DNA from 4 places in the Paenarthrobacter sp. PAE-2 genome. Region 3 is predicted to be linked to each of the others. Evidence: riboswitches for the same ligand, from Rfam matches in the RefSeq annotation. Region 3 holds a riboswitch; each other region holds the start of a gene.
What was found. Region 3 has a riboswitch for cyclic di-AMP ahead of OCL88_RS13775 (hypothetical protein). Riboswitches for the same ligand answer to the same signal wherever they lie in the genome.
Positions count from the first base shown of each region.

Region 1: another riboswitch for cyclic di-AMP. It lies ahead of OCL88_RS12260 (NlpC/P60 family protein); the one in region 3 lies ahead of OCL88_RS13775 (hypothetical protein).
Region 2: another riboswitch for cyclic di-AMP. It lies ahead of OCL88_RS14310 (M23 family metallopeptidase); the one in region 3 lies ahead of OCL88_RS13775 (hypothetical protein).
Region 4: another riboswitch for cyclic di-AMP. It lies ahead of OCL88_RS12145 (M23 family metallopeptidase); the one in region 3 lies ahead of OCL88_RS13775 (hypothetical protein).

Region 1 is NZ_JAPDNV010000017.1:32,636-36,057, forward strand. It holds gene OCL88_RS12255 (heavy metal translocating P-type ATPase) at 1-1,196, shown strand, start outside; gene OCL88_RS12260 (NlpC/P60 family protein) at 1,289-2,062, opposite strand; cyclic di-AMP (ydaO/yuaA leader) riboswitch at 2,066-2,263, opposite strand; gene OCL88_RS12265 (heavy-metal-associated domain-containing protein) at 2,506-2,820, shown strand; gene OCL88_RS12270 (hypothetical protein) at 3,053-3,422, shown strand, end outside.
Region 2 is NZ_JAPDNV010000023.1:30,966-34,387, reverse strand. It holds gene OCL88_RS14315 (C40 family peptidase) at 1-595, opposite strand, end outside; cyclic di-AMP (ydaO/yuaA leader) riboswitch at 600-766, opposite strand; gene OCL88_RS14310 (M23 family metallopeptidase) at 906-1,736, opposite strand; cyclic di-AMP (ydaO/yuaA leader) riboswitch at 1,741-1,984, opposite strand; gene OCL88_RS14305 (metal-dependent transcriptional regulator) at 2,214-2,909, opposite strand; gene serC (phosphoserine transaminase) at 3,247-3,422, shown strand, end outside.
Region 3 is NZ_JAPDNV010000021.1:44,733-48,154, forward strand. It holds gene OCL88_RS13770 (pyridoxal phosphate-dependent decarboxylase family protein) at 1-1,235, shown strand, start outside; gene OCL88_RS13775 (hypothetical protein) at 1,332-2,171, opposite strand; cyclic di-AMP (ydaO/yuaA leader) riboswitch at 2,177-2,330, opposite strand; gene OCL88_RS13780 (winged helix-turn-helix domain-containing protein) at 3,106-3,422, shown strand, end outside.
Region 4 is NZ_JAPDNV010000017.1:8,224-11,645, forward strand. It holds gene OCL88_RS12135 (hypothetical protein) at 1-190, shown strand, start outside; gene OCL88_RS12140 (cytochrome c oxidase assembly protein) at 193-1,101, shown strand; gene OCL88_RS12145 (M23 family metallopeptidase) at 1,146-1,796, opposite strand; cyclic di-AMP (ydaO/yuaA leader) riboswitch at 1,949-2,151, opposite strand; gene OCL88_RS12150 (TlpA family protein disulfide reductase) at 2,234-2,887, shown strand; gene OCL88_RS12155 (hypothetical protein) at 3,048-3,269, shown strand.

The DNA.
Region 1 (3,422 bases), on a different contig from region 3:
TGGCCGACCGGATCAGCGCCGTCTTCGTCCCGGTTGTGCTGGGAATTTCCGCAGCCACCTTCGCCGGATGGTTCTTTGCCACCGGCAATCTGCAGGAGGCCTTCACCGCCGCAGTGGCCGTGCTCGTCATCGCGTGCCCGTGCGCGTTGGGGCTTGCAACACCGACAGCACTGCTGACCGGAACGGGCCGGGGAGCGCAACTGGGCATCCTCATCAAGGGCCCGCAGGTCCTTGAAGACACACGGACCGTGGACACCATCGTGCTGGACAAAACCGGAACGGTCACCAGCGGCAAGCTGTCCGTGTCCGCTGTCCAAAGCCTGAGCGGGACCGGCAGGAACGAGCTGCTCGCCCTGGCCGGGGCAGTGGAAGCAGCAAGCGAACACCCCGTAGCGCACGCCATCGCCCGGGAAGCAAGGACGATAGCGCCGCTGCCAGCGGTAACCGACTTTGTCAGCGCCCCCGGCGGCGGTGTCCGCGGGACCGTTAACGGACACGAAGTCGTCGTCGGACGCTCGGGCTGGCTGCAGGACAACGGCATTAGCGAACCTGCCAGTGGCGGGCAGATGCTGCGGACGCTGGAAGACTCCGGCGCCACGGTGGTCTGGGTCGGCATCGACGCAGAACCGGCAGGACTAATCAGCCTCGCTGACACCGTCAAACCCGGTTCTGCCGCCGCGATCGCCCGGCTGAAGGACCTCGGACTGCGTCCCGTCCTGCTCACAGGCGATAACGCCTCGGCCGCGGGGGCCGTCGCCAAGCAGGTCGGGATCCCGGCCGAGGATGTGCTGGCCGGGATCTTGCCGGAAGGCAAGGTGGCCGCTGTGCGCCAGCTGCAGGGCGCCGGAGCGACAGTGGCCATGGCCGGCGATGGTGTGAATGACGCTGCAGCCCTGGCCCAGGCCGACCTGGGCATCGCCATGGGCAGCGGCACCGACGTGGCTATCGCGGCTGCAGATTTGACAGTCATGGGCAGCGACCTGGGGCAGGTCGCCCAAGCCATCGAGCTGTCCCGCCGCACGCTGGCCACGATCAAGACCAACCTGTTCTGGGCGTTCTTCTACAACGCCGTCGGCATCCCGGTCGCCGCGCTGGGGCTGCTCAACCCGATGATCGCAGGCGCTGCGATGGCCGCCAGCTCAATTCTGGTGGTTACCAATTCGTTGCGGCTGCGCCGCTTCGGGCGCCCGCAATGAGGGAGTAGCCCCCCTTGCGGCAGGGATGCTGAAGGCCGGCGATGCATTGCCCCCAAGGCAGTGCATCGCCGGCCTTCAGTGATCTATGCCCTCTACTTGCCGGCGCGGACGAATGTGACCGCACCCTTGGACGTCATCCAAGTCAGGGGGTGGACGGCGGTTTCGTTCTTGCCGTTCAAGCCGGAGCTGAGGACCTGGCCGTTGCCGACGTAGATCCCGACGTGGCCGGGCTGCATCACCATGTCACCAGGCTGCGGGTCGGTGACGACCGTTCCGTAATTCATGAACTGCATGGGGCCGAGGTCACCGACGGGGATACCCGCAGCGTTCAGGGCGTTCTCCACCAGTCGGGTGCAGTCCTGGATCATGCCGATCTGCGCGTAGGCGGAGGAAAGCATGATGGCATTGATGCCGCCGGCGGCCGGTGCTGCCACGGGGGCGGCAGCCGCAGGAGTAACCGTTACCTGGGCCTTCGCCGGCGCCGCCGCCGGGGTCACGGCAGGTGCAGCGGGCACCTTGGGTGCCTGGGCTGCGACCGGCTTGGGTGCTTCCACGACCGGAGCCGGGGTGGTTTCCACGACGGGACGCTCGAAAGAAATCCGCACTGTGGCGTCCGCGCTCAGCGGCGCCTCAACCTGGCTGGCGACTTCAAGCGTCGAAGCCGGCTCCGCGTCACGCTGGACCGGCGCCTCCGCCGCCTGGGCGGCAATGCCGCTGGTCAGGACAAGCCCGGAAGCTGCGGCAATAACAGCTGCTTGTCGGCCGGCCGCACCGGCATTTCCGGCTACAGACTTGGACAACACCGCAAGGGGACGGGTCTGGACAGGGACCGCGCGATGGCGGCCGTGTGCTTTGCGCACGGGCATGAAAAGGCCTCTCCCACTGCCTGCGAGGTTAGCTGTCGGATTCGGATGGGAGACACCCGGCCGGGACTGGTAGCCAAGGAACCAGGCACGGCTTCACCCCAAGACCTGCCCGAAGCAAGGCCACTGTTGGGTTCCCCGTCTCTGCCGGACGAAAGTTGCGAACGGATCCCGGGCGGCGGCAGAGTTAGGCAAGTCAGCTCGGGAGTGCCGCATTAGGAGAAACCGGCACGGCTCCGACCCTACGTCATAGCAGCAACATTTGTCACATTCCGGTAACGCCGCACGCCGCGCCGCCCCGAAGCCCCTTGCAACCTATACCCCATGGGGGTATACTTTTCGATGTTGTCAGTGAAGTGGTATGTCCCGGCCGGTGCACTGCACCGCCTCTCACAGCCGTTCAACCCCAGCGCCCATAAGTCCTTCGTCAAGGAATGGAAACTGACATGTGTGGAACTGAAATCCGTACCCAGCTGCCGCTTGCCTCATCGGCTACCGGGTGCAGCTGCTGCTCGACCCAAGCCTCCGCTGTCCCCTCCACAGCCGTAACCGGCGCCGTGGAATTCGCGGTGGAGGGTCTGACCTGCGGGCATTGCGTTCAGACCGTCGAGACGGCCGTCTCCTCCCTGGATGGGGTCGAATCGGCCACTGTCGAGCTGGTCCCCGGCGGCCGCTCGCGCCTGCTGGTAGGAGGCAGGGCAGATGCGGCTGACGTGCGCGAGGCCGTCACGGCCGCCGGCTACACATTCGCCGACAACTAGGCATTTCTCCCGGACCTTCCTCCTTCCGGCCCCGGAAGGAGGAGCCGGTCTCGGGCGCGGCACGCCGGACAGGCCCGCCGCCTTAAACACCACCCCGTACCTCAACCGACGTGGGCGCAGTGAAACCGAATGCCGGGCGCGCACGTTGTACCAACACGGCAGGGACTGCCCTGCAGCGCATGCCCGGTAGGCTGGATGTGTCCTGCCCCTGGACTGAGAGGAGGAAGATGCCGTGACCGCAGCATGCCAGCGCCGCTTCACCGCCTTCCTCCTGAGTGCGGGGTTTCTCGTGGCTGCCTTGGCCATCATCGCCGGGATCTTCGGCATGCACGTCATGAACGGCGCCCATCACATGGGTCCCGGCCACAGCATGACGGCAGCCGGGGACGGCGCGGTCGTGCAGCTGCAGACCATGCCGGTCAGCCACTCTCACGAAACGGGGACCGATGCTGCTGCGGAGGCCCCCGCGGTAGTCACCGGTTCATCCTCGTCGGCCTGTGCCCCGGCTGGGTCCTGCCCGGAGATGACGGCCGGTGCGGCTGCCTGCGTCCTGGCTCCGGGAACCACCACTCTCGCCGCCCCGCTTCCGGGAACGGCCCCCT
Region 2 (3,422 bases), on a different contig from region 3:
GAGCGGGAGTGCTGGTGGGCTTCATGGCGGTCCATGCATTGACGCGGGGGATGCTGATGCCGGCCTGCGCGTAAACCCACTGGGTGAAGCCGGAGCAGTCCCAACCGTTGGGGGTGGTGCCGCCCCAGACGTACGGGTGGCCGATGCCGGTGTACGCGATTGCTGCGAGGCCCGAAGCCGCGGCGCTGGCTGCGGAATCCTTGGAGCCGGCGGACTTGGCGGTGACTGCGCCCTCGCCCTGGCCGGCATTCTGGTTGCCGTTCGCCTGGGAGCGCTGCGTGGTCTGGGAAGCGCGCTGGATCTTGGGGGCTTCCTTGGTAACCACAACGGGGCTCTCAAAGGAAACAGTGGCGGTTGGTTCCGCCGTGACGACGGCGGTAGTCACCAGCTGCTGTGCGCTGGACTCAGCCTTGGAAACGTCAGTATCCGCTGCCTGGGCAGGAAGGCCGACGCTGAGGACCAAGCCCGATGCTGCTGCAAGGACTGCGGCCTGGCGGCCGACGGTTCCGGCATTCGCTGAAACAGCTTTGGAAAGAGTGTTCAACGGGGTAACCGTCTGGGCGCGGTGGCGCGCAGAAGTAGTGCGTGATGACACGAAGGTAGCCTCTCCCAATGCCTGCGAGGTGAGCTGTCGGATTCGGATGGGAGTCATCCGGCCACACGCCGTTGGAAGCGTTTGTGACTTAACCCCAAGGCCCTCTTTCGAAGACCAAAATTGGTTCCCCCGCCCCTGCCAGACGAATTATGCGAACGGACCTTGAGTGGTGGCAGAGCTAGGCAATCCACCCAAGTGCATCGGCCCCCTAAAAAGCCGATGCGCTTTGTACGGTACAACAGTTGAACGCAAATGTCACATTCAGATCACGGGGCGTGTCAAGAATGCGAGAGACGACCATCAACTCGGGTTAGAGCCAGCCCATGGGGTCGACGACTTCGCCGTTGACCTGGACTTCGAAGTGGAGGTGGCAGCCGGTGGAAGCGCCCGTGGTGCCGCTCAAGGCAACGGTGTCTCCGCGATTCACGGTGTCGCCGACCTTGACGTTGAATGACGACAAGTGGTTGTAGGTGGTTTCCAGGCCGTTGCCATGGTCCACCACCACGCGGTTGCCTCCACCGTATTCGTGCCAGCCCGCAAAGGTGACCTTGCCCGCCGCAGCAGCGTGGACTGCCGTGCCGCACTGGGCCACGAAGTCCTGGCCGCGATGGAAATCGCCGCTGCCGCCTGTCAGCGGGCTGATGCGGTAGCCGAACGGTGATGCGGTGCTGAGGGTGTCCAACGGGCTGGCCATGGTGCCCTTGGAGGAGCTGGCCTGGATGCTTCCCACGGACTGGGCGCTCAGCAACTGCTTGAGCTTGCCGTCGGGATCCGCCTTGGTTGCCACCGCGGCGCGGCTGAAGTCGATCTTGGCGGACGCTTCCGCGGAGACCTCTGGCTGGCTCCCGCCGCCCACAGCCAGTGCGGCCTCAGTCTGCCCGGACTCGGACGTGGCCATGACGGGACTCGTTGCAGGCAGGCCGACAGTGAGCGCAAGACCGGTAGCAGCGAGTGCTACGCCGGCCTTCTGCCCTACACCACTGGCTGCTGCGAAATCGGCCACCTGGCGCATCGGGCTCTTACGGCGGCGCACCTGACGCTGGGTGTCGCGGGGCCGGATCTCCGATACTACGCGGGCTGGCCGCAGCTCAGTAGCGGGGCCGGTAGCGCGTCGACGGCCCCTGACGTTCTGCGAAGTCAAACTCTGTTCCTCTCTCAAAAGCCTGCGAAGTTAGCTGTCGGATTCGGATCAGAGAGTGCAAAGACCCGGCCCGCACGCAGCGCTCACGGCACACAGGTATCCCAGGAGGGAATTGCGTAAGTAAGGCACTGCTGCTGCGGACTTCACCCCAAGGCTGCTTCTCTAGGCAGCCGATTGTGGTTCCCCCGCCTCTGCCAGTAGATGTTTAACACCCCTGATCTGCTGGCAGAGCTCGGCTCCAGATCAGGTAACGCTTTGATATCGGCGCTAGTAGATAACTATAGGGGATTAAGGCCCGCGGTAATAAATTCGTTATCTACAGGGCGGTCGTTTTTTGCCCGCTCCCCTTATCACCTATCCGCGGAAACCGCAGGTCACACCGCCGCGCGGCGGCGTGACGTGAGATCAACCACGCCCATGGCAAGGCAAAGGCGCCCACATGGAGTGAACGCCTGCACCTGGCTGGCCTTTCGCTTGCTAGCCGACTGCCACGAATACGTGGGCAGCTACTTCCGGCGGCAGCTCGAGGGCCCCTTCAATCCCCGGCACCCGGACGGAGATATAGTCCCCCACGCGCTCCAGGGAAACGGCCGCACCCGGACGGATGCCGCCCTCGTCCAGCTGGGTCAGGAGTTCGGGCTCGACCTGGATGGGCTCGGCGAGCCGGCTCACCACAACGCGGGAGTCGTCAGCATAACCATCCATTGCCTGCAGGAGGTTGACGTCCGGGCGGAAGGGAGCTTGGACAGCGAGGCCGCCCAGGGCCTCCAGGCCGGGAATCGGGTTCCCGTACGGGGATTGCGTGGGATGCTCCAGCAGTTCATACAGCCTGCGTTCCACGCGTTCGCTCATCACGTGCTCCCAGCGGCACGCTTCGTCATGGACGTACGCCCAGTCCAGGCCTATGACGTCGGCAAGGAGGCGTTCAGCCAAGCGGTGCTTGCGCATCACTTCGGTGGCGCGCTTGCGGCCAACATCCGTGAGCTCCAGGTGCCGGTCATTGGACACCACCACCAGGCCGTCGCGCTCCATGCGTCCGATCGTTTGGGAGACCGTAGGACCGGAGTGGCGCAACCGCTCAGCGATGCGGGCGCGGAGAGCCACGATGTTTTCTTCTTCAAGTTCCAAAATGGTCCGAAGATACATCTCAGTGGTATCGATCAGATCCGTCATCCAGCTCAGCTCTCCTCGAACGCAGTTCTTGCGTAATGTCCACCGTACCGCGTCCGTAGAGGCTGCACGTCCCCCTGCGCCACCCTGTGAACGCGTACCCCAGCCTAGCTTATTTGGAATTACTCTTGATAATTTTCGAAGGGTCACAAAGGTTCCGGGTACCTTGCCTCCACCCCCTTGACGACGGGAACGCGCGCAACCACGTTCCACGTGGCGGACTATGACACCACCGGGTACGCGCACCCGCGCCTGTTCAGGCAGAATTGGGGGTGTCGAAGGGGCAGTTGATGCCACCTGCCACCTCCCCGTCTTTGACCGATACACATTGGAGCCACGCGTGAGCGACACCAGCATCACCATTCCCGCCGACCTGCTGCCCAAGGACGGAAGGTTCGGCGCCGGACCGTCCAAGGTCCGCCCGGAGCAGATCGAAGCCCTGTCCGCTGCATCGAAGACCATCCTTGGCACCTCCCACCGCCAGGCACCGGTCAAGAACCTCGTAGGCTCCGTTCG
Region 3 (3,422 bases):
CCGATGCCGCCGCCGTCGTTGATGAGCTGGCTGCACTGGCCGAACCGGGACTGATGGCCATCCAGTCCGGACGTTTCTACGGCTGGGTCATGGGCGGCACTTTGCCGGCTGCCATGGCGGCGGATTGGCTTGTCTCCGCGTGGGACCAAAACGCAGGCCTGCGTTTTGCCACCCCGGCGGCGGCAGCGATCGAGGAATCTGCGGCCGATTGGTTGCTTGACTTGCTGCACTTGCCCGCTACCTCCGACGTCGGCTTCACCACGGGCGCCACGACCGCCAACTTCGTCGGGCTTGCCGCGGGAAGGCAGCACCTGATGGACGAGGCCGGCTGGGACTTGGAAGGCCTCGGCCTGTCCGGGGCGCCGAGGATCACGGTGTTTGCTGGGCGGGAGCGGCACGCTGCGGTTGACCTCGCTTTGAGGTATCTGGGCTTGGGGTCGTGCGTTCCCGTGGACGCAGACAGGGAAGGCAGGATCCTGCCCGACGCGCTGGAGGACGCCATGGGAGAGCAACCCGGCCCGGCGATCGTATGCCTCCAGGCGGGCAACCTGCACTCGGGTGCCTTCGATCCCATGGCTGACTCCATCGCCGTGGCCCGCGACCGTGGTGCGTGGGTCCACGTGGACGGCGCCTTTGGTTTATGGGCGGCTGCGAGTCCCAAACTGCGGGAACGCTTGGCAGGTGTGGAGCTCGCCGATTCCTGGGCCACCGATGCCCATAAGACACTCAACGTTCCTTACGATTGCGGTCTGGCAATCGTGGCCCGCCCCGAAGCCATGAGGCGGGCCTTCAGCGTTCATACGAGTTACCTGATAGCGACGGATGCCGGGCCGGGGGATCCTTTCGAGAAAGTTCCGGAGATGTCCCGCCGCGCCCGCGGTATTCCGGTGTGGGCTGCCCTGCGCCAATTGGGCCGGAACGGTGTCATCGACATGGTGGAGCGGCTGGCCGAGAACGCGCGGGCGCTCGCTGACGGCCTATCCTCGATCCCCGGGGTGGAAGTGCTCAATGACGTGGTGTTCACGCAAGTCTCGGTGACTTTCGGGAGCGACGAACGTACGCGCAGGATCACCCAGCGGCTCATGGCAGAAGGCGCCGTATGGATGTCAGGGTCTTCCTGGCAGGGCCGGGATATCCTGCGGATCTCCGTCAGCAACTGGTCCACGGACGACGCGGATGTGGCGGCGTCCATCGCAGCCGTACGCGCTGCGGTGGAGCAGGAACCCGAAGCCTAGTTAAACGCCAAAGCCGCCCCCGTTTCCGCCATCCGCTCCAGTAGGTACTGGTGCGTGTGGGGGCAACGGGAGCGGCTTCTCAGGCAACGTCCGGGTTTAGTACCAGTTGTTGGCCAGGTGGAATGCCAGGGCTGCCGACGGCGAACCGTAGCGTTCCTTGATGTAGTTCAGGCCCCACTTGATCTGGGTCTGGTAGTTGGTCTGCCAGTCAGCACCGGCGGAAGCCATCTTGCCGGCCGGCAACGACTGGACAATGCCGTAAGCACCGCTGGAAGCGTTGGTGGCAGTGGTGCGCCAGTTCGATTCCTTTTCCCACAGCGTGTTCAGGGCGGTCATTTCACCCGGACCCCAGCCGTAGTTGGCCAGGATGCTGGCAGCGTAGGCCTTCGCAGCGGCAGGATCGTCAACGGCCTTGGGGGCGGCAGCGGCGGCAGCAGCTTCTGCAGCAGCCTTGTCCGCAGCGGCCTTGGCGGCGGCGTCGGCTGCAGCCTTCTCAGCGGCAGCCTGGGCAGCAGCAGCCTGCTCGGCGGCGGCCTTGTCAGCTGCAGCCTTTTCGGCGGCAGCCTTCTCCGCAGCAGCCTTTTCGGCGGCGGCCTTGGCAGCTGCGGCCTTTTCAGCAGCGGCGCGCTTGGCGGCCTCAGCCTGGGCAGCGGCCTCAGCGGCAGCGTTCTCGCGGGTCTGCGGGTCCACCTGGACCGAAGCCTGGGTCTGTGCTGCCTGGCTCATCTCCGGAAGGTTGAACGCGGCGTTTGCGGCCTGCCCGAGCGATGCAACGCCCAGCGCGGCTGCGACGACGCCGGCTGCTACCGACATGCGGTGGCCGGTCCTGCCCTGGCGGGCAGCGTTCTTCAGGACATTCTGCGACTTGGTCAGGTGAGCGTTGTTCTCGTCACGGTGACGCGCCTCATGGCGCGACTGATCCTTGAATTCAGACATGCGTGATTACCTCTCAGCGCCTGCGGAGTTAGCTGTCGGGTTCGGATGAGGTCATCCGGCCGCGCGTGTAGCTGCGGCTTCACCCCAAGGGCCGGCGCAATGCCTGGCCCGGAGACTCTGGGTCCCCCGTCTCTGCCTCGAAATCAGAACGGAACTCCGGGAAGTGGCAGAGCTCGGCGCATCCCGGGTGCGGGCCAATGTTGGGGCGACCCACTCGTTCGACGGTACAGGAGGTTCAAGCGAAAGTCACATTTAGGTAACAGAGATCACGACGCCGGTGCGTCGCCTTGCCGGATTCGCCGCGCTTGGGATGTGCCCTAAGGAAGTGCGGGTCAGGATGTGCCACGGCGCCGCGATCATCGGGGCACTGAGCTGCCCAGGGGTTCGCAGGTGGCAGTCGAAGCCTTCTAGCAGATTGGAAGCCTGAATAACGAGCTTGGCGTCCGCTTCGATTGGACAGCATCCGTTTCAGATCGTGAGATTCCGCTGGTCGGGCGCTCGCGGGAATCCAGAGGGGCATCATGTCCCATTGATCGAAGAAAGTTCAGTCAGAACGCATTATTTCTGCCCTTGACCGAACAAAACCGCATTCATTTTTGCAATCCGCTGAATTGTGATTTGCGGCACAATACTCGCGCTTATCTCAGAATGTGGACGTTTCCGCCCTTTGTTACTTGCGTGTTGCCATTGTTACGTTGCACACTTCCAATGTGAACAAGAACTCAACAGCACCTGCAGCCGCAGCAATCTTCTCCAGCACACCCGCTGGCGACGAGTCCCGCTGTTGTCGAATGCAAGCCTAACTTCCCACCCCAGAAAAGTTTCAGGCATTCGCCCCCTAGCCCACCGTTGGGCGCCCCTCCCCAAACTCATTGCGGGGACACCAGCATTCGAAGCCGCGATGACGGCTATTCACTTTTGAGGTAAGCACTCCATGTCAGTTGCATCCGGATACGTCCACATCTCCGTCCGTAACGCCAACAAGGCCGCTTCCAACGCCGGCCTCCGCCCCGGTTTCGGTAACCGCCCCGGTTACGCACCCGGTGCCCAGGCTGCTGCCCAGCAGGCTCCGGGCTACGTTCCCCAGGGCTACAACCCGAACTCCTACGGACAGTTGCGCGCCGTGCCTGCCGCTACCGAGCCCGCAGCCATGACGGCACCCACTCCGGTGGTGGCCCAGTCCGAGCGTCTCCGGCCCGTGGCCAACGACAACGTAGCCCGCGGATTCGTGCTCTACATGGGCATTGACGA
Region 4 (3,422 bases), on a different contig from region 3:
GGTGCGCATCGGGCAGCTGGTTATGGCCGCCGGTGCGGTGGTGGCCATCTGGCACTGGATCCTTCACCTGGAACCCTCAGGCCAGGGTCCCAGCCTCGCCCTGGACATCTACGCAGGCTACCCGACCGCGGCGGCGCTGTTTCTGGCAGGGGCCCTCCTCGCCGGCCGGGCAGAGACCAGGAAACGCTGAACATGCCTCCCTTGGACATCGTCCTGGCTTCCTGGACCCTGAACATCCCCGCAGCCCTTGTCATGGCCTGCGCAGGGATCCTCTACAGCAAGGGACTACGCGCAGCCTCGGCGCGGGGGATAGCCTGGCCATGGTGGCGGGCAGTGATTTTCTACGTCCTGGGCCTGGGCGGTTTTGGCGTGCTTAGCTTCGGCTTCACCGGAACCTACAGCCACGACCTGCGCTGGGCCTTCACGCTGAAGGTCACCGCCTACCTCTTCATCGTGCCGCTGTTCCTCGCCGCCGGCCAACCTCTGACGCTGGCCAAAGCGACCCTCAGCCAGGCCGGGCAAGCCCGGTTGAGGGCCTTTCTGGACCACAAAGCCATCCGGGCACTGAGCAACACCGTCGTCGCAGCCCTGCTGGGCCTTGCCCTGTTCACCCTCTTCCTCACACCCTGGTTCTACCCGTTGCGGACCGAGCCGCTATGGGACGCGACGCTGACCATCCTGGTGCCGTTGGTGGGGATGCTAATGGCTGTGCCGATCATGGAAGACGGCTCGACCAGGGACGTCACTTCCTTGATCGTCGTTGAATTCATCTACGTTTTCATCGAACTGGTCGCCGACGCCGTGCCCGGGGTGCTGATGCGCATCAGCCCGGAAGTCCTGGACGGGGCAACACAGGCCCTGATCGGACACCCCGCCTGGCTGCCGGATCCACTGCGTGACCAGCAGTTGGCAGGAGACCTGTTGTGGTTCCTGGCTGAAGCCGTAGACCTGCCACTGATCATCCTGATGTTCATCCGCTTCGCCCGCAGCGACCGGCGCGAGGCCCGCTCTTTCGATGAACTCACCGACGAAGAGCTGGACGCGCTGAACCGGGAACACCTCAAGGGACCGCTTCACGGGCGCGGCACACCACATGCCTGAGCCCGTCCGCCAAGGGCAGCGGCAGCATGTTCACCCACGGTCCGCTAGATGAAAGAAGAAGGATCCACAGTCTTGTCATTGACCATGACCTCAAAATGCAGATGGCACCCGGTCGAAGCGCCCGTGGTTCCCACTCCCGCGATCTGCGCACCCTTGGTCACCGACTGGCCGACAGCAACCCCGATGCTCGCCAGATGGTTGTACGTGGTTTTCAACCCATTGCCGTGGTCCACGACGATCCTGTTGCCGCCGCCGTACTGGCTCCATCCGGCTTCCACGACGGTTCCTGACCCGGCAGCGAACACCGGGGTGCTGCAAGCCCCGGTCAGGTCAATCCCGGTGTGCCACTCACCCGTGGATCCCGTCAGCGGATTAACCCGCAGGCCGAACGGTGAACTGACCTTCATCGACGCCAAGGGCGCGCTCAGGCCCTGGGAAGGGGCAGCCGGGGAAGACGCGGGAGCGGCAGGAGCCGATGCAGCGACCACCTTGGCCTTGGGTGCCGGAGACGCTGCCGGGGCGGGCTTCGACGAAACCACCGGCCGGTCGAAGACCAGCTCGGCGTCGGCCACGACGGTGACTGCCGGCTGGGCTGCGACCGGCTCTACGGCGGCGGCAGGCTCTTCAACGGTGCCGGCCGCCTCGTTAATGGCCGCGGCGCCCGGATTGGCCTGGGCCGCGGAAAGGGCCGACATGGCAATCAACCCAGTCACTGCTGCCGCAGCGCCGAACTGCACACCCCGGCCAGGCCGGGACAGGGACGGCACGAGAGCGCGCAAGGACGGGACGGACGAGGGCGAGGGGGCCGCGCGGCGGCGGCCATGCTGGGGGCGTGAAGGCAAAACGGGGGTCCTCTCGACGCCGGCGAAGTTAGCTGTCGGATTCGGACGAGTGGACTGTCCGGCCTGCCCCGAGCGCGTCCCTGAAAGGGGCGTTCGCAGGGCCAGGCTTCACCCCAAGGCGCAGCATTGCACCGTATCTGGGTCCTCCGCCCCCGCCTTCAAACTCATGGCCCATGAACCGCCCGGCGGGGTTTGGCGAAGCGGTCATACCCATACCCGTCGGGGGTATGTCTGCGGCAACTCTACCCAAAAACACCCGAACGTTACAAATTCGTTATCTAAGGACGGTTATGTCTGACTATCAAAGCGCCGGCCCTCCTTCCTTGCACCGCGCAACCAAGTCACCGCCGCTGCTGTCCCGCCGGCGTCTGGTCATCTCGTCCTTCCTGGCCGGGGTGGGAACCTTGCTGACCGCGTGCGGCAACAGTGATGAACTGTCGCAGCAGGCCAGGGCGGGGGACACCAAGAACTACATCGCCGGGGACGGTTCCGTCACTGAATACAGTGCCGCGGACCGGAAGCCTCCCATCGTCCTGAAAGGCAAACTCTATGACGGCACCGTGGTCGACTCGGCAGATTGGAGAGGCAGCGTCACCGTCTTGAACTTCTGGTACGCAGCCTGCGCACCGTGCAGGCTTGAAGCCCCACGGCTGGAAGCCCTGTCCGAAGGCAACAAGGACAAAGGGGTGCGGTTCTACGGGGTGAACGTCCGGGACGAGGAAGCCACCGCCGTCGCTTTCGAGCGGACCTTCGGTGTCACCTACCCCAGCATGCAGGACAAGGACGGCGGCATCCTTCTGGCGATGGCACAGTATGTGCCACCCCAGGCGGTTCCCTCCACGCTCGTGATCGACAAACAGGGCCGGGTAGCGTCAAGAATCCTGGGCCTGGCCGATGAAAGCATCCTCAGGTCCCTGATCTCCAGTGCAGTGGCAGAGCCGTGACAGCCTGCCCGGGTCGTGGTGCCCCGCGAGGCACGGCGGGGCGTGGGGAAGGTCCTCTTCCCTCGAGCGGCCCAGAGTCAGGGTGTGTGCCGCGCAGTGCCAGCGTGGGAAGATCTGCTGAAGAAGACAGCAGGCTTAATCTATGGCTGCGGAGGGTCCCATGGGAGAGATTCACGGCAGATCCCCCGCCCGGATCGCCGTCGTTCTCGCCGGGCTGTTCATCACCATGGTTGTTCTCGTGGTTCTGGTTCTGCTTGCTCAACCCCGCACGGACAGAATCGTCGACTGCGCGCCCGGCTTCCATAATGTCTCCGGGCCGGCCAGCGACTGCGTACCCAATCAACCAAGCAGCCCCGCATCCTCGACCCAGCCCCTCCAGTAGCCTCAGCTACGACTCCAGCCGGGAAGCATTCCGGTCCTCCTGGACCACATTGTGGCCACGGCAGGAACAGCTCTTCGAATCCGGTCCTTCCATCGCTAACCAGACAGGCCCACGTGGCCGTCGCCACCAGAAAGCCTTCACGCAGTGATAAAG